3 regions of the Bradyrhizobium sp. WD16 genome follow, and region 2 is predicted to be linked to each of the others. Evidence: predicted binding sites of a transcription regulator. Region 2 holds the regulator's gene; each other region holds the start of a gene.
The links. Region 2 encodes LexA, which represses DNA repair genes until DNA is damaged. Its sites were predicted from a motif close to TGTTCNNNNTGTGTTCNG; they were not measured.

Region 1 (4,790 bases), 140 kb from region 2:
AGGGTTGCCGCGAAGGCGGTAGGCAATTGCGAGACGCCACACTAGCCGGGAGATCTCGGCAGCAGCGCCGTGCGGACCGCTTGCGGCGCTCCTTGCGGCACTCTATCGCTCGGCATCCGGAAGGCGGCCCGCCGAGGACATTGCGCATGCTCAACGATGCCCTGACCGCCCTCGTCACCCTGCTCGTCGTGGTCGACCCGATCGGCATCGCGCCGGCCTTCCTCGCCGTCACCGACAACCAGCCGCCGCGTGTGCGCAACGCCACCGGGCTGCGCGCCGCGGCGATCGCGTCCGCCATTCTCGCCGGAACGGCGCTGGCCGGAAGCTGGTTGCTGGATCGCCTGGGCATCGGGCTGCCGGCATTCCGGATCTCCGGCGGCATCCTGCTGTTCGCCATTTCGTTCGACATGGTGCTCGGCTGGCGCCCGGCCCGCGACACCCGCCAGGCCGAGGACGCCGTGGCCGAGCACGTCCGCGATGTCGCCGCCTTCCCGCTCGCCATTCCGCTGATCGCCGGTCCCGGCGCGATCACCGCAACCCTGCTTCTCGCCGGCAAGGCGGCAACGCCGGCGGCGCTGGCATCGCTGATCGCCATCATCGCCGTGACAGGCCTGCTCTGCGCCCTCGCCTTCATGGCAGCGGTGCGGGTGTCACGCGCCATCGGCATCACCGGCAACGTCGTCCTGTCGCGCCTTTTGGGCATCGTTCTGGCCGCGCTCGCGGTCCAGTTCATTCTCGACGGCGCCCGCAGCGCCTTCGGCTGAGCAAATCTGAGGCTGAGCAAATCTGACGCGCAGCGGCGTCGCCTCCGCCCCAAAGCAGCCCAAAAGCACCCCAAAAGCAAAACGGCCGGCGCCGCTATCGACGCCGGCCGCAAAACTGCTGCGCAAGGATCAGCGGACGCAACGCCCGCCGCTGGAAAACGTCCCCGTCAGAACGGGATCTCGTCGTCCATGTCGCCGCCACCACCGCCGCCACGGCTGGGGCTGGGGTTGCCGGAGGACACCCGTCGCGGCGCCCCGGAGGACGGCCCGCTGGAACCGAAATCGCCCTCATCGGCGAAGCTACCGCCACCGCCGCCGCCACGCCCATCGAGCATGGTCAGAGTCGAATTGAAGCCCTGCAGGACCACCTCGGTCGAGTACTTCTCGACTCCGCTCTGGTCGGTCCATTTCCGTGTCTGCAGAGCGCCTTCGATGTAAACCTTCGCGCCCTTCTTGAGGTACTGCTCCGCGATTTTGCAGAGCCCCTCATTGAAGATCACGACGCGGTGCCACTCGGTCTTTTCCTTGCGCTCACCGGTGTTCTTGTCGCGCCAGGTTTCCGACGTGGCGATCCGCAGATTGGCGATCGGGCGTCCGTCCTGGGTGCGCCGGATTTCGGGGTCGGCGCCCAGATTACCGACCAGAATGACCTTGTTTACGCTTCCCGCCATCGCACTCTCCGTTCACACACCCAAATCGACACACCCAAGCCGGCTCGCGGCGGGGTTCTCCGTCCCGACCCTATAACCTGCCAGGCGCCGCTCCGGCTCGGCTGCGCGACCACCGGCGCCGCCTTATCCACACTTCCACGCCCAGCATCGCACCGCGGGGCCCATCGTTCTTATTATGTTCCGCCGCCGATGTAAACCACCAGCCAGGGCGGCATTGAAGCACCGGCAGGGTGCCTGCGCTGCCCGAAATGTGTCAAAAGATGCGCGGATTTTGCCTCCACCGGCGGAAATATGCTAAACAAATCCTAAACTTAGTCGGAGTCACTTCGTGACGAGGTGTTGCATTTGGGAGACGGCTTTTCGATCCGGATTGGACTATGGTGTTCCCAACATCGGCGCTTGCGACGATTGTTTCTTGGGATTTGCGCCGCCAGTTGCGGCGGAGATGTAAGTGGAGAGAACGATGAAGAAGATTTTGCTGGGTAGCGTGGCGCTGGTCGCGCTGGGCACGGCTTCGGCCTTTGCCGCCGACCTTCCGGCCCGTACCTACACCAAGGCTCCGGCCTATGTGCCGGCCCCGATCTACAACTGGACCGGGTTCTACATCGGTGGTCACATCGGTGGCGCCTTCAACGGCAGCGACAACATCTACGGCAGCGACGGCCGGTTCGCCGGCGGTGTGCAGGGCGGCGCTGACTATCAGTTCGCCCCGAACTGGGTGCTCGGTATCGAAGCCGAATACACCTGGGCCGCGCGCGACACCACCAACGTGCTGTTCACCGCGCCGCCTGCCTTGGTGCCGTTCACCGTTCAGGGCCGCAGCAGCGACTTCGGTTCGGTCACCGGCCGTCTCGGCTACACCTGGGGTCCGGCGCTGCTGTACGCCAAGGGCGGTCTCGCCTTCCGCGGCAACAACGACAACGTGAACGTGTTCAACACCGCCACCGGTGCGCCGCTCGCCTTCGCCGTCAGCCGCAAGGACACCGGTTACACCGTCGGTGCCGGCCTCGAGTACCTGTTCACCCCGAACTGGTCGGCCAAGGTCGAGTACCAGTACTACAACTTCGGCACCACCAACATCTCGGTGCCGGCCGCCGGCGGCGTTGTCAGCTACCGCGACGACGTCCACAGCGTGAAGGCCGGCCTGAACTACCGCTTCAACTGGGGCGGCCCGGTCGTCGCCAGGTACTGAGCGAAGTACTGAGCGAAGTCCTGACGCATACTGACTGAGGTTCTCCACCGAGGACTCCGGTTCAGGACCACCACAAAAGCCCGGCTCCCGCGAGCCGGGCTTTTTCGTTTGGCGGCTCTTCGTTTGGCGTCTTGTCGTTTTGCCGGTACTCGTCGGCCCCGTTGCCGCCGGGGTATTCCTGCCCGGATATTCATTGCGGCTATCGGCGCGGCGCGGCACCGGCCGCCCTTGCCCTTCGCACCGACCTGAACCACATAGGGTTCACTCACCCCATTGGCTGTCGTCGGAACTCGTCGCGGCCCAATGCTTGCACTCCCCGATCCGGGCGCAGGCATCTCTTGGTGCGCGGCTCTTGATGCGCGGCTCTTGGTGCGCGGCGATGTTCTTGATATGTTCACTGGACAACTCGCGCCGCGAGTCGACCTGCACTTCCGGGCATCGCGGTGCTGTGGGACGATGGACGATACACCCCGACGGGTTGGTTGAGCTCTACGAACGATCGAACCGGGACACCAGCCTTCCATTCGCGATCGCCCGGCGCGCGAATGTCACGCAAGATCAGCGCCGCCGGCGCATCCGGAACTGCCACTGATGGACGAAGTTCTCAAGGCGAGCCGACGACAGATCGATGCCAGCAGCCGCGCCATTCGCATTCGCGGCGCGCGCGAGCACAATCTCAAGAACGTCAATCTCGACATCCCGCGCGACCGGCTGGTGGTGCTGACCGGCCTGTCGGGGTCGGGCAAATCCTCGCTGGCGTTCGACACCATCTATGCCGAGGGCCAGCGGCGCTATGTGGAGTCGCTCTCCGCCTATGCCCGCCAGTTCCTCGAGATGATGCAGAAGCCCGATGTCGACCAGATCGAAGGCCTGTCGCCGGCGATCTCCATCGAGCAGAAGACCACCTCCAAGAACCCGCGCTCCACCGTCGGCACCGTCACCGAGATCTACGATTACATGCGCCTGTTGTGGGCGCGGGTCGGCGTGCCCTATTCGCCGGCCACCGGTCTGCCGATCGAGAGCCAGACGGTCTCGCAGATGGTGGACCGGGTGCTGGCGCTGCCGGAAGGCACACGGCTCTATCTGCTGGCGCCGGTGGTGCGCGGCCGCAAGGGCGAATATCGCAAGGAGCTCGCCGAATATCTCAAGAAGGGCTTCCAGCGGGTCAAGATCGACGGCGCGTTTCATGAGCTCGCCGAGGCGCCTGCGCTCGACAAGAAGTTTCCCCACGACATCGACGTCGTGGTCGATCGCATCGTGGTGCGGCCCGATCTCGGCCAGCGGCTCGCCGAGTCGTTCGAGACCGCGCTCAAGCTCGCCGAGGGCCTCGCCGTGATCGAGTTCGCCGATCCGCCGCCGGGCGGCGAAGGCGAGAAGAAGACCGACAAGAAGACCGCCAAGATCCACGACAGGAGCGGTCCGGAGCGGCTTCTGTTCTCGGAGAAGTTCGCCTGCCCGGTCTCCGGCTTCACCATTCCCGAGATCGAGCCGCGGCTGTTCTCGTTCAACAACCCCTATGGCGCCTGCCCGGCCTGTGGCGGTCTCGGCATCGAGCAGCATATCGACGCCGAGCTGGTGATCCCGGACAAGGATCTGACGCTGCGCAAGGGCGCCATCGCGCCCTGGGCCAAGTCGTCGTCGCCCTACTACCTGCAGACCCTGCAGGCGCTGAGCAAGTTCTACAAGTTCACCCTCGACACCAAGTGGAAGGACCTGCCGAAGAAGACGCAGAACGCGATCCTCTACGGCTCCGGCGACGACGAGATCAAGTTCTCCTACGAGGACGGCGTCCGGTCCTACGACACCAAGAAGCCGTTCGAGGGCGTCGTCACCAATATCGAGCGCCGTTTCCGGGAAACCGAGAGCGAATGGGCCCGCGAGGAGCTGGGCAAGTATTTCACCGACGTTCCCTGCGAAGCCTGTCACGGCTACCGCCTCAAGCCCGAGGCGCTGTGCGTCAAGGTCGGCGGCAAGCATATCGGCGAAATCTCCGAACTGTCGGTCAGGGCCGCCGGCGAATGGTTCGCGGCCCTGCCCGACCAGCTCTCGACCCAGCAGAACGAGATCGCGGTCCGGGTGCTCAAGGAGATCCGCGAGCGCCTGACCTTCCTGCTCGACGTCGGCCTGAACTACCTGACGCTGTCGCGCGCCTCCGGCACGCTG
Region 2 (4,790 bases):
CTGATGCGCCAGGCGGACGTCACCGCGGCGACGAGCGCCCTGCTCGCCCGCGAAACACCACGGGCCGCCGGAGCGCGCTGACCGTGGCGGACAAGGGATCGCCTTCCCTGACCCACATCGATGCGCGCGGCGAGGCGCGCATGGTCGACGTATCCGCCAAGCCGGCGACCGAACGCGTCGCCGTCGCCGAGGGCCACATCGTCGTCTCGAAGGAAACCCTCGACCTGATCGTGTCCGGCAACGCCGCCAAGGGCGACGTGCTCGGCACCGCACGTATCGCCGGCATCATGGCGGCCAAGCGCACCTCCGAGCTCATTCCGCTCTGCCATCCGCTGGCGCTGTCCAAGGTCACCGTCGACATCGTTCCCGACCCGGCGCTGCCGGGCTGCCGCGTCACGGCGACCGTCAAGGTCACCGGCCCGACCGGAGTCGAAATGGAGGCGCTCACCGCGGTCTCCGTCGCCTGCCTGACCGTCTACGACATGGTCAAGGCAGTGGAGCGCGGCGCCCGCATCGAGGCCATCCGGCTCCTCGAGAAGAGCGGCGGCAAGTCGGGCACTTACAAGTCGGGCACCGACAAGGCGCCGCCGGCCGCGACCGGCCGCAAACGCTGAAGCGAAAACGAAAAGGGAGGACGCCATGGCGCTGATGCCCGTTGCCGAAGCGCTCGAGGCCGTGCTCGACGGCGCCGCTGCGCTCGGCACGGAAATGGTGGCGCTCGATGACGCCTGCCATCGTGTCCTGGCCCGCGACATCGCCGCGTTGCGCTCCCAGCCGCCGAGCGCGATGTCGGCCATGGACGGCTATGCGGTGCGCGCGAGCGACGTTGCCGAGGTGCCGACCCGTCTGCGGGTGATCGGCGAGATCGCCGCCGGCCGGCCGTTTGCCGGCGCGCTGGGACCGGGCGAGGCGCTGCGCATCTTCACCGGCGGCGTCGTCCCCGATGGCGCCGACGCCGTGGTGATCCAGGAGGACACCACCGCGGAGAACGGCACGGTGGTGGTGCACGTGAGCGTGCGCGCCGGCCGCCATGTCCGCGTCGCCGGCGTCGACTTCCGCGAGGGCGACGTGCTGCTGCGCGCCGGCCGGAGGCTCTCCGATCGCGATCTCTCCCTCGCCGCGGCCATGAACCATCCGGCGCTGCCGGTGAGCCGGCGGCCGAAGCTGGCGATCTTCGCCACCGGCGACGAACTGGTGATGCCCGGGACGACGCCCGGCCCGGGGCAGATCGTCTATTCCAACGGCTATGCGCTGCGGGCGCTGGCACGCAGCGAGGGCGCCGAGGTGGTCGATCTCGGCCTGGTCGGCGACACCGTCGAGGCCACCGTCGCCGCGGTGCGGAGCGCCCGCGCGGCCGGCGCCGACATCCTCGTCAGCACCGGTGGCGCATCGGTCGGCGACCACGACGTGGTGCAGCAGGCGCTCGAAGCCGAAGCCGTCACCATGGCGTTCTGGAAGATCGCGATGCGGCCCGGCAAGCCGATGATGCACGGCCGGCTCGGCGCCATGCGCGTGCTCGGGCTGCCGGGCAATCCGGTGTCGTCCTATGTCTGCGCCTTCCTGTTCATGGCGCCGCTGATCCGGGCGCTGTCCGGCCGCAGCGACGTCCGCCACATGGCCGAACAGGCGGTGCTGGGCGCCGACCTGCCGGCCAACGACCAGCGCCACGACTACCTGCGCGCGCGCCTGGCGAGCGGCGCCGATGGCCGCCAGATCGCCACCCCCGTGCTGCAGCAGGATTCTTCGCTGCTCGCCAAGCTCTCCGAGGCCGGCGCGCTGATCCTGCGGCCGCCGCTCGCGCCGCCGGCCAAGGCGGGATCGCCGTGTGACATCCTTAAGCTTCCCCTCTGACGCTAGCTCGATTTGTTGACGCCAAATTAAGATGTTGCGGAACACATATGGAACATATAGTGTCCGTTCATGATTTGTTTCGAGCGAGTCTCCTCCGCGCGCGCATCCCGCAGGGATGCTGAGAAGAGAACGCTCAACTCGAAACGATCACGAGAGGCGGCCGCTTCAGCAGTGAACCGGCCAGCGAAGCTGGCCAATGAAGCTCGATCCAACGATGTGGCCCCGCATTCCAAGGGATTCAGATGCTCACGCGCAAACAGTATGAACTGCTCCGCTTCATCAACGAGCGCCTGAAGGAGTCCGGCGTGCCGCCGTCCTTCGACGAGATGAAGGACGCCCTCGACCTGCGCTCGAAGTCGGGCATCCACCGCCTGATCACCGCCCTCGAGGAGCGCGGCTTCATCCGCCGCCTGCCCAACCGCGCCAGGGCCATCGACGTCATCAAGATGCCCGAGCAGGCCGGCAACGCCGGCGCGCGCCGCGGCTTCACGCCGAGCGTCATCGAAGGCAATCTCGGCCGCGTGGTGCGCGCCCCCGCCGAGGACGAAGGCGGCCGCCCGGTAGCCATCCCGGTGATGGGCCGGATCGCCGCCGGTACGCCGATCGAGGCGCTGCAGACCCGCAGCCACACCATCAACGTCCCGCCGGAGATGCTGGCCTCGGGCGAGCACTATGCCCTCGAGGTCCGCGGCGATTCCATGGTCGACGCCGGCATTCTCGACGGCGACGTGGCGCTGATCCAGCGCACCGAGGCCGCCGACACCGGCGACATCGTGGTCGCGCTGATCGACGAGGAGGAAGCAACGCTCAAGCGCTTCCGCCGGCGCGGCGCCTCGATCGCGCTGGAGCCGGCCAACCCGGCCTATGAAGTCAGAATCCTGCCGCCCAACCGGGTGCGCATCCAGGGCAAGCTGGTCAGCCTGTTCCGCCGCTACTGAGCGCGAGAGCGCGGCTCGCCTAAAGGCCGGCCGAGCGCAGCACCGCGTCGAGCCGCGCCTTCAGGGCGGCGCCGTCGGCTACCGCCCGCAACGGCGGGCGGACCTGCGCCCAGGCGCTGTCGCCGGTCTGGGCAGCGAGGATCGCCTTGAGCGCCGGCACGAACGGCCGCCCGCTCACCAGCGCGATCGCCTCGCGCATCGCGATTTCCTTGGCGGTTTCCTTGGCGGTTTCCTTGGCCGTATCCTTGGCCGGACCATCCAGCATCATCTTCACCAGCGCCGGCGCGACATTGGCCATGCCGCAGATCGTACCGGCGCCGCCCTCGGCCATGGCGCGGGCGATATCGGCCTCGTTGCCGACGGTGACCGCAAGCTGCGGCGCCGCGGCGCGGAAGGCGCGAAACTGATCGAAATCGGCACTGCTGTCCTTCACCCCGGCGACGACGTGGCCGTAGCGCGCCCGCAGCTTCGCGGCGACGTCCGGCGGCACGCCGACGCCCGCGACCTGGGGAATGTGATAGAGCGTCAGCCGCAACCGGTCGTCGGCGACGGCGTCGAGAATGGCGGCGAAGGCGCTCTCGATCCCCGCGGCATCGACGTCGCGGTAGAAATAGGGCGGCAGCAGCAGAATCTGCGTCAGGCCGGCGGCGAGCGCCGCGCGGGTCAAGCTGATGCTGTCGGTGATCGCGGCAAAGCCGCCGCCGAGACCGATGCGGCCCGGCGCGATGCCGGCGCCGAGCAGCGCCTCGACGGTGGCGATGCGTTCGCCGACATTGAACGAGGTCCCCTCGCCGGTCGTGCCGAACAGCACCACGCCGTCGATGCCGGCGGCGAACAAGCCGCGGACATGGGTGGCGAGCCGCGCGTTGTCGACCGCGCCCAGCGCGGTCAGCGGCGTCGGAACGGCGGTCCAGTAGCCGCGAATGGCGTCAGTCATGTCGTCTCCATTGAATCATCTCGGCATCACGAGATCTGGCAGAAAGGTCGTCAGCGGCGGCCACAGCGTGATCATCGCCAGCACCACCAAGAGCGGCACCAGCCATGGCAGCACCGCGCGCGACATGGTCTCGAACGAGATCTCGGCGATCCGCGAGGTGATGAACAGAACGACGCCGATCGGCGGGTGGATGGTGCCGAGGATCAGGTTGAAGATCATCATGATGCCGAACTGCACCGGGGGAATGCCGAAGCTGTGCGCCGCCGGCATCAGGATCGGAATCAGGATCAGGAGCGCCGCCAGCGTCTCCATGAAGCAGCCGACGACGAGCAGCATCACGTTGCAGATCAGAAGGAACATCAGCGGACTGCCGATCGAGGCGACCATCGCCGGCGCCACCGTCTGCGGAATGCGCGACAGCGACATGCACCAGCCGAGCGCGCCGGCCGCCATCACCAGCACGGCGACCACACCCACCGTCTCCACGGTCTCGACCGCAACGCGGAATAGGTCGGCCGGGGTGAGCGTGCGATACACCACGAGGCCGAGGAACAGCGCATAGGTGCTGGCCACCGCCGCGGCCTCGGTCGGGGTGAACAGGCCGCTGAACATGCCCGACAGCAGGATCACCGGGGTGAGCAGCGCGAAGATGCCGTCGCGCAGCGACAGCCACAATTCGCGCCAGCCGGGGAAGCGCTGCTTGGGGAAGCCCTGGCGGCGGCCGATCACGGCGACCATCACCATCAGCGACGCCGCCATCATCAGGCCGGGCACGCAGCCGGCAAGGAACAGGCGGCCGACCGAGATATCCGAGGTCACGCCGAAGATCACGATCGGCAGGCTGGGCGGCACGATGGCGCCGATGGTCGCGGCCGAGGCGGTGATCGAGGCGGCGGTTTCCGGCCGGTAGCCGGCGCGCTTCATGGCGCGGATCTCGACCGCGCCGGTGCCGGCGGCGTCGGCCACCGCCGAGCCGGCCATGCCGGCGAAGATCAGGCTGGAGAGGATGCTGGCCTGGGCGTAGCCGCCGCGCAGCGATCCCATCACCGCCGTGGCGAAGCGCA
Region 3 (4,790 bases), 1.7 Mb from region 2:
AAGATGAAGGGCGGCGAGACCTTCGCCGAACGGGCGGCCAGGAAGTAGCGGGGCCGCATCATGGGCGTTCTCGACAAAGTCGCGGTCGGCATGAGCGGGCAGGAGCGCGTCACCGTCACCGACGAACTCACGGTGGGGCATTTCGTGCCGACGATGCCGAAGGTCTACGCGACGCCGATGATGATCCTGGCGATGGAGACGGCGTCGGCCTCGGCGATCGCGCCGCATCTGCCGCCGGGCTTCGTCAGCGTCGGCACCGAGGTCAACATCCGCCATCTCGCCGCGACACCGGTCGGCCGCGAGGTCCGCGCCACGGCGAAGGTGATCGCGGTCGAGGGCTTGAGCGTGGTGTTCGAGGTTGCCGCCTTCGACGGCGAGCGCAAGATCGGCGACGGCACCCATCGCCGCGGCATCGTCGAGGTGGCGAGGTTCGAGAAGCGCCTCGCCGGCGGTTAGCCAGCCGAAGACGGCCGTTGCCTTACGGCTTGCGGATCATGGCGCGGAGGTCTTCCGGATCCTTGATGTTCATTTTGACGCTGCCGGGCATGACGATGTCGCCGGATATCTTCGTCGCCACCTTGACCGTATAGGCGGAATTGAAGTCGCCGCCGATCTCGGCATGGCGGTGGTGGCCAGGCGGACACCGCTTGGCGTGGAGGAAAAATACATCGCTTGAAAAATGGCGCCTCCCGCTCCGTTTCCATCGGAGCGGACAACGTCGATCAGCTGTCGATCAGTAGCGCACGCTCAGCGTGTGTTCGCTCCGTCCCGGCGGCGGCCAGATGCAGGCGAAGGAGAGATAGCCGCCATAGGTGGCCTGCACACCGGTCAGCCGCACCACCTTGCCGTATCGCGCGCAATGATCCACGGCCATTGCCCGGACATCGGCTTGCCCGACCAGGGAATAGGAAATGATCCCGCCGGTGTCGTTGCCCTTGAACGGCGGTACCCAGTCCGCCCGCGCCGGGCCGCAGGCCAGCACGACACCGAGCACCGCGGCCGCTCCGGCCATTCCTCGTCGCATCATCATCTCCATTCCGGCCCGCCCCGGTCAGGGACCGAATCGGCCAGCTTTCCAGCAGTCAGTCCGCCCAACTTAACGGCGGGCCGCCGGGCTTGGAAGGCGTCGCGGGTTGATAAAACGCAACAAATGGGCGGTGTGGCCAGGCTGCACTTGACCGCATCGCGCCTTCGCGGCACCGTCCGGCGCAATTCGATTTTGAGGCGGTCCATGCGCAATCCTACCAGGCTTCTCCGCGGCTTCTGCATTGCCGCTGCATTCGGCGCCATCCTCGCCGGCAGCGTCCCCGCCAGGGCGGCCAATCCGCTGGAAATGAATTTCTGGCTGTCGGGCCCGCGCTATGACAGCGACGTGCCGCCCTGCCAGGCGGCGCTCGGCGCAGTCGCCCTGCAATTCGCCGACAAAGAAAGCACCTTCTGGAATTCGTCGCTGCAGATCACCGGCTACGCCGACGTCCGCGAACTCGGATTTCGTCCCTGGGCGTCGGATTCGATTCCGCGCCGCTTCTGCACCGCCCGCGCGATGCTGAGCGACGGCCGTCCGCGCCGCGTGGATTATTCGATCATCGAGGACGGCGGGTTCGCCGGCTATGGCGCCGGCATCGAATTCTGCGTCGTCGGCCTTGACCGCAACTGGGCCTATCAGCCGGCCTGCAAGGCTGCCCGCCCCTGAACGAGATCCGCCTGAGGTCATCTGTTCTTGTTTAGGTTGTGTTTTGTTCTTGTAACGTTCGTATGGTGGTGCTAACCTGACGACGTTTCCATGCGTAGCAGGGGTATTGCCATGACTGCTCTTTACATGATCGCTGTTCGATCGGCTGGTTCTCGATCACGTTTTGCGGCACGTCCGCTCTCGCGTCTGATGTCATTCTGGTCGCGGGCCGTCCTCATCATTGCGCTGTCGCTGCTGGCGGGTGTCGCCGGGTCGGGGGCGGCGTCGGCCCAGGACAGCCGGCAGAATACGCCGGGAGAGTTCGACTTCTACGTGCTGTCGCTGTCGTGGTCGCCGTCCTATTGCGAGACCGCGAGCGAGCGGGGCGCCAACGGGCGCAACCAGCAGATGCAGTGCGGCGGCAGGCCATATTCCTTCGTCGTCCACGGGCTGTGGCCGCAATATGATCGTGGCTTCCCCAATTACTGCCAGCGGCCGGCGCCGCGGCTCGATCGCAACATCGTCAGTTCCATGCTCGACCTGATGCCGGCCCCCGGCCTGATCTTCAGCGAATGGGACAAGCACGGCACCTGCTCGGGTGTCTCGGCGAAAGCCTATTTCGAGACGGTGCGAAAGGCCCGTGCCGCGGTGAAGATTCCGGCCGAATTCCTCCAGCTGACCGAGACGCGTGAGGTCACGCCGGCCGAGGTGGAGGAGGCTTTCGTCAAGGCCAATCCGGGGCTGAGCAATGCCGCAGTCACGGTGACCTGCGACAGCAAGCGGCTGAGCGAAGTGCGCCTGTGCCTGAACAAGGACCTCCAGTTCCGGGCCTGCGAGGAGATCGACCGCCGGGCGTGCCGGCGCGACAAGATCGAAATGCCGCCGGTGCGCGGCGGCTGAAACCTCGTCGGGCCGAGACCACTGCGAGATCAGCCGGCGCGGTCGGCGACGCCGGACGGTGGTCCGGCTCTGCCATGGGCGCGGTTGATCGCGCGGCCTCTTTGTCCGACAAGGGCGCGGTGTCCGACAAGGGCGCGCTCGCCAACAATTGGGCCCCGGCATGAACTATCGTCACGCGTTTCACGCCGGCAATTTTGCCGATGTCATCAAGCACATCGTGCTGGTGCGTATCCTGCTCTACCTGCAGGAAAAGCCGGCGGCCTTCCGCGTCATCGACAGTCATGCCGGTGCCGGCCGCTACGACCTCACCGGGGCGGAGGCGCAGCGTGGCGGCGAATGGTTGACCGGCATCGCGCGGCTCTATCAGGCACGGCTGTCGCCTGCGGTGCAGGAGCTGCTCGCGCCCTATCTCGACATCGTGCGGGCCTTTAATCCGCCGGGCAAGCTCGAGACCTATCCGGGCTCGCCGCTGATCGCCCGTGCGTTGCTCCGACCTCAGGACCGGCTGGTCGCCTGCGAGGTCGAGCCCAATGCCCGCAAGCAGCTCATTGCCGCGCTGCGCCGCGACGAGCAGGGCCGGGTGGTCGATCTCGACGGCTGGACCGCAATCGGCGCCTTCGTCCCGCCCAAGGAGCGGCGCGGCCTCGTGCTGGTCGATCCGCCGTTCGAGGCCAGCGACGAATTCAGCCGTCTGGCCACGGGCTTTGCCACCGCTTTCGCGCGCTGGCCCACCGGGATTTTTGCGCTGTGGTATCCCGCCAAGGATCGTCGGGCCACCGACGCGCTCGCCGCTGCGGTTGCTGACACCGCAGCGGCCAATGGTGCAGCCGGCAAGATGATGCGGCTGGAATTCAGCGTGGCGCCGCAGTCCTCCGACGGGCGGTTGACCTCGGCCGGCCTGCTCATCGTCAATCCGCCCTACATCCTCGCCGGGGATCTCAAGCGCATTCTGCCCGAACTCGAAAAGCCTCTGGGCCAGGGTGGCGCCGCCCGGTTCCGTCTGGACGCTCCGAAGGTTTAAATGGACGGCTGTCAGGTCAACCGCGGGCCGAATCCAGGGCGTGGAGATCCGCTGCAGGGCGGTTTTGTTCGCTGGCGCAATATTGCAATTGAGCCATAGCCAATTTGCATGGAACCGTATTATGCTCGTCACGTGAGGACGGGCTTTACGTTCCGCTTCCGCGAATGGGGGCGGCGGAGTGACGAGGCCTCGTGAGGTCCTTCAGGCGACGCTAGGGCCGCGGTCCGCCGCGTCGCAGGGGCGACCTTGCCGGCAATGCTTTCCGGACGTGATGTCCGTTCGCGCACCTCTGCGGTCGCGGAGGCGGAAGCATTGCGGGAGAGGAGTTGCCCGATGGCCATGACGGGTACCGTCAAATTCTTCAACGGCGAGCGCGGCTACGGCTTCATCAAGCCGGATGACGGCGGTCGTGATGTGTTCGTGCACATTACGGCGGTCGAGCGCGCCGGCCTGAAGGATTTGAAGGAAGGACAGCGCATCACGTTCGAAGTCGAGCCGGACAAGAAGGGCAAGGGCCCGAAGGCGGTTGATCTCGTGGTGTCCTGAGCGCGGGTCTTGCTGGTTCCGCTTCAGGATGAACTGACGGCGTCGCGTTTTGGTGTGGCGGTGGCGTGCCCCCACTGCATGGCTGGACCGCTATCGCGGCCCTCGGCAGGGTCGGTTGTCTCCGCGAGTTGTAGTCGCGACTGTGATATTCGCGACGGTTCGCGCCGATTTGTTTGGTGATCGTCGCCGAATGGAGGCCGATAGACGTCGATCTCGCCCTCCACTGCACCTCCTCGATTCACGCCTCTACATCGCACCTGCACCATCAAACCCGCGACATCACAGCAGTCGCATCACTTCGCAGCCCGTCCCGCGGCTCATCTGCGGCCGGCACGGCGTGCTCCCTTGGCGTGGCCGGCCGGGTCGGAGCGCAACGTGCCGGTTGGAATGACGGCGCCGGCGATGCCGGCGACGGCGTTTCCCGATCAGAAATGGTAGTTCGCGCCGAGCCGCAGCAGGCCGAAGTGGTAGCCGTTGCTGGCGCCGGTGAGCGTGAAGTTCTGCGTCGAGAGGTCGACATAGAGATACTCGACCTTGGCCGACCAGTTCGGAGTCAAGCCGACTTCGGCGCCCGCGCCCAACGTCCAGCCCGCTGTGGTATGGCTCTCGGTGCGGCCGAGGAGGTCGGCATCGAGCGCGCCGAAGGCAAGA

Region 1: the regulator LexA is predicted to act here: its motif matches at 1,601-1,618, upstream of DB459_RS21400 (single-stranded DNA-binding protein).
Region 3: the regulator LexA is predicted to act here: its motif matches at 1,738-1,755, upstream of DB459_RS13050 (ribonuclease T2).

The regions. Positions count from the first base shown of each region.
Region 1 is NZ_CP028908.1:4,621,764-4,626,553, reverse strand. Features, by position in the region: gene DB459_RS21405 (MarC family protein) at 147-764, shown strand; gene DB459_RS21400 (single-stranded DNA-binding protein) at 932-1,435, opposite strand; gene DB459_RS21395 (outer membrane protein) at 1,899-2,627, shown strand; gene uvrA (excinuclease ABC subunit UvrA) at 3,219-4,790, shown strand, end outside.
Region 2 is NZ_CP028908.1:4,484,526-4,489,315, reverse strand. Features, by position in the region: gene trpC (indole-3-glycerol phosphate synthase TrpC) at 1-81, shown strand, start outside; gene moaC (cyclic pyranopterin monophosphate synthase MoaC) at 84-614, shown strand; gene glp (gephyrin-like molybdotransferase Glp) at 640-1,851, shown strand; gene lexA (transcriptional repressor LexA) at 2,094-2,789, shown strand; gene DB459_RS20840 (dihydrodipicolinate synthase family protein) at 2,809-3,726, opposite strand; gene DB459_RS20835 (TRAP transporter large permease) at 3,742-4,790, opposite strand, start outside.
Region 3 is NZ_CP028908.1:2,816,246-2,821,035, forward strand. Features, by position in the region: gene DB459_RS13030 (tautomerase family protein) at 1-48, shown strand, start outside; gene DB459_RS13035 (thioesterase family protein) at 61-456, shown strand; gene DB459_RS13040 (hypothetical protein) at 734-1,024, opposite strand; gene DB459_RS13045 (hypothetical protein) at 1,232-1,693, shown strand; gene DB459_RS13050 (ribonuclease T2) at 1,883-2,572, shown strand; gene DB459_RS13055 (23S rRNA (adenine(2030)-N(6))-methyltransferase RlmJ) at 2,733-3,593, shown strand; gene DB459_RS13060 (cold-shock protein) at 3,927-4,139, shown strand; gene DB459_RS13065 (outer membrane protein) at 4,565-4,790, opposite strand, start outside.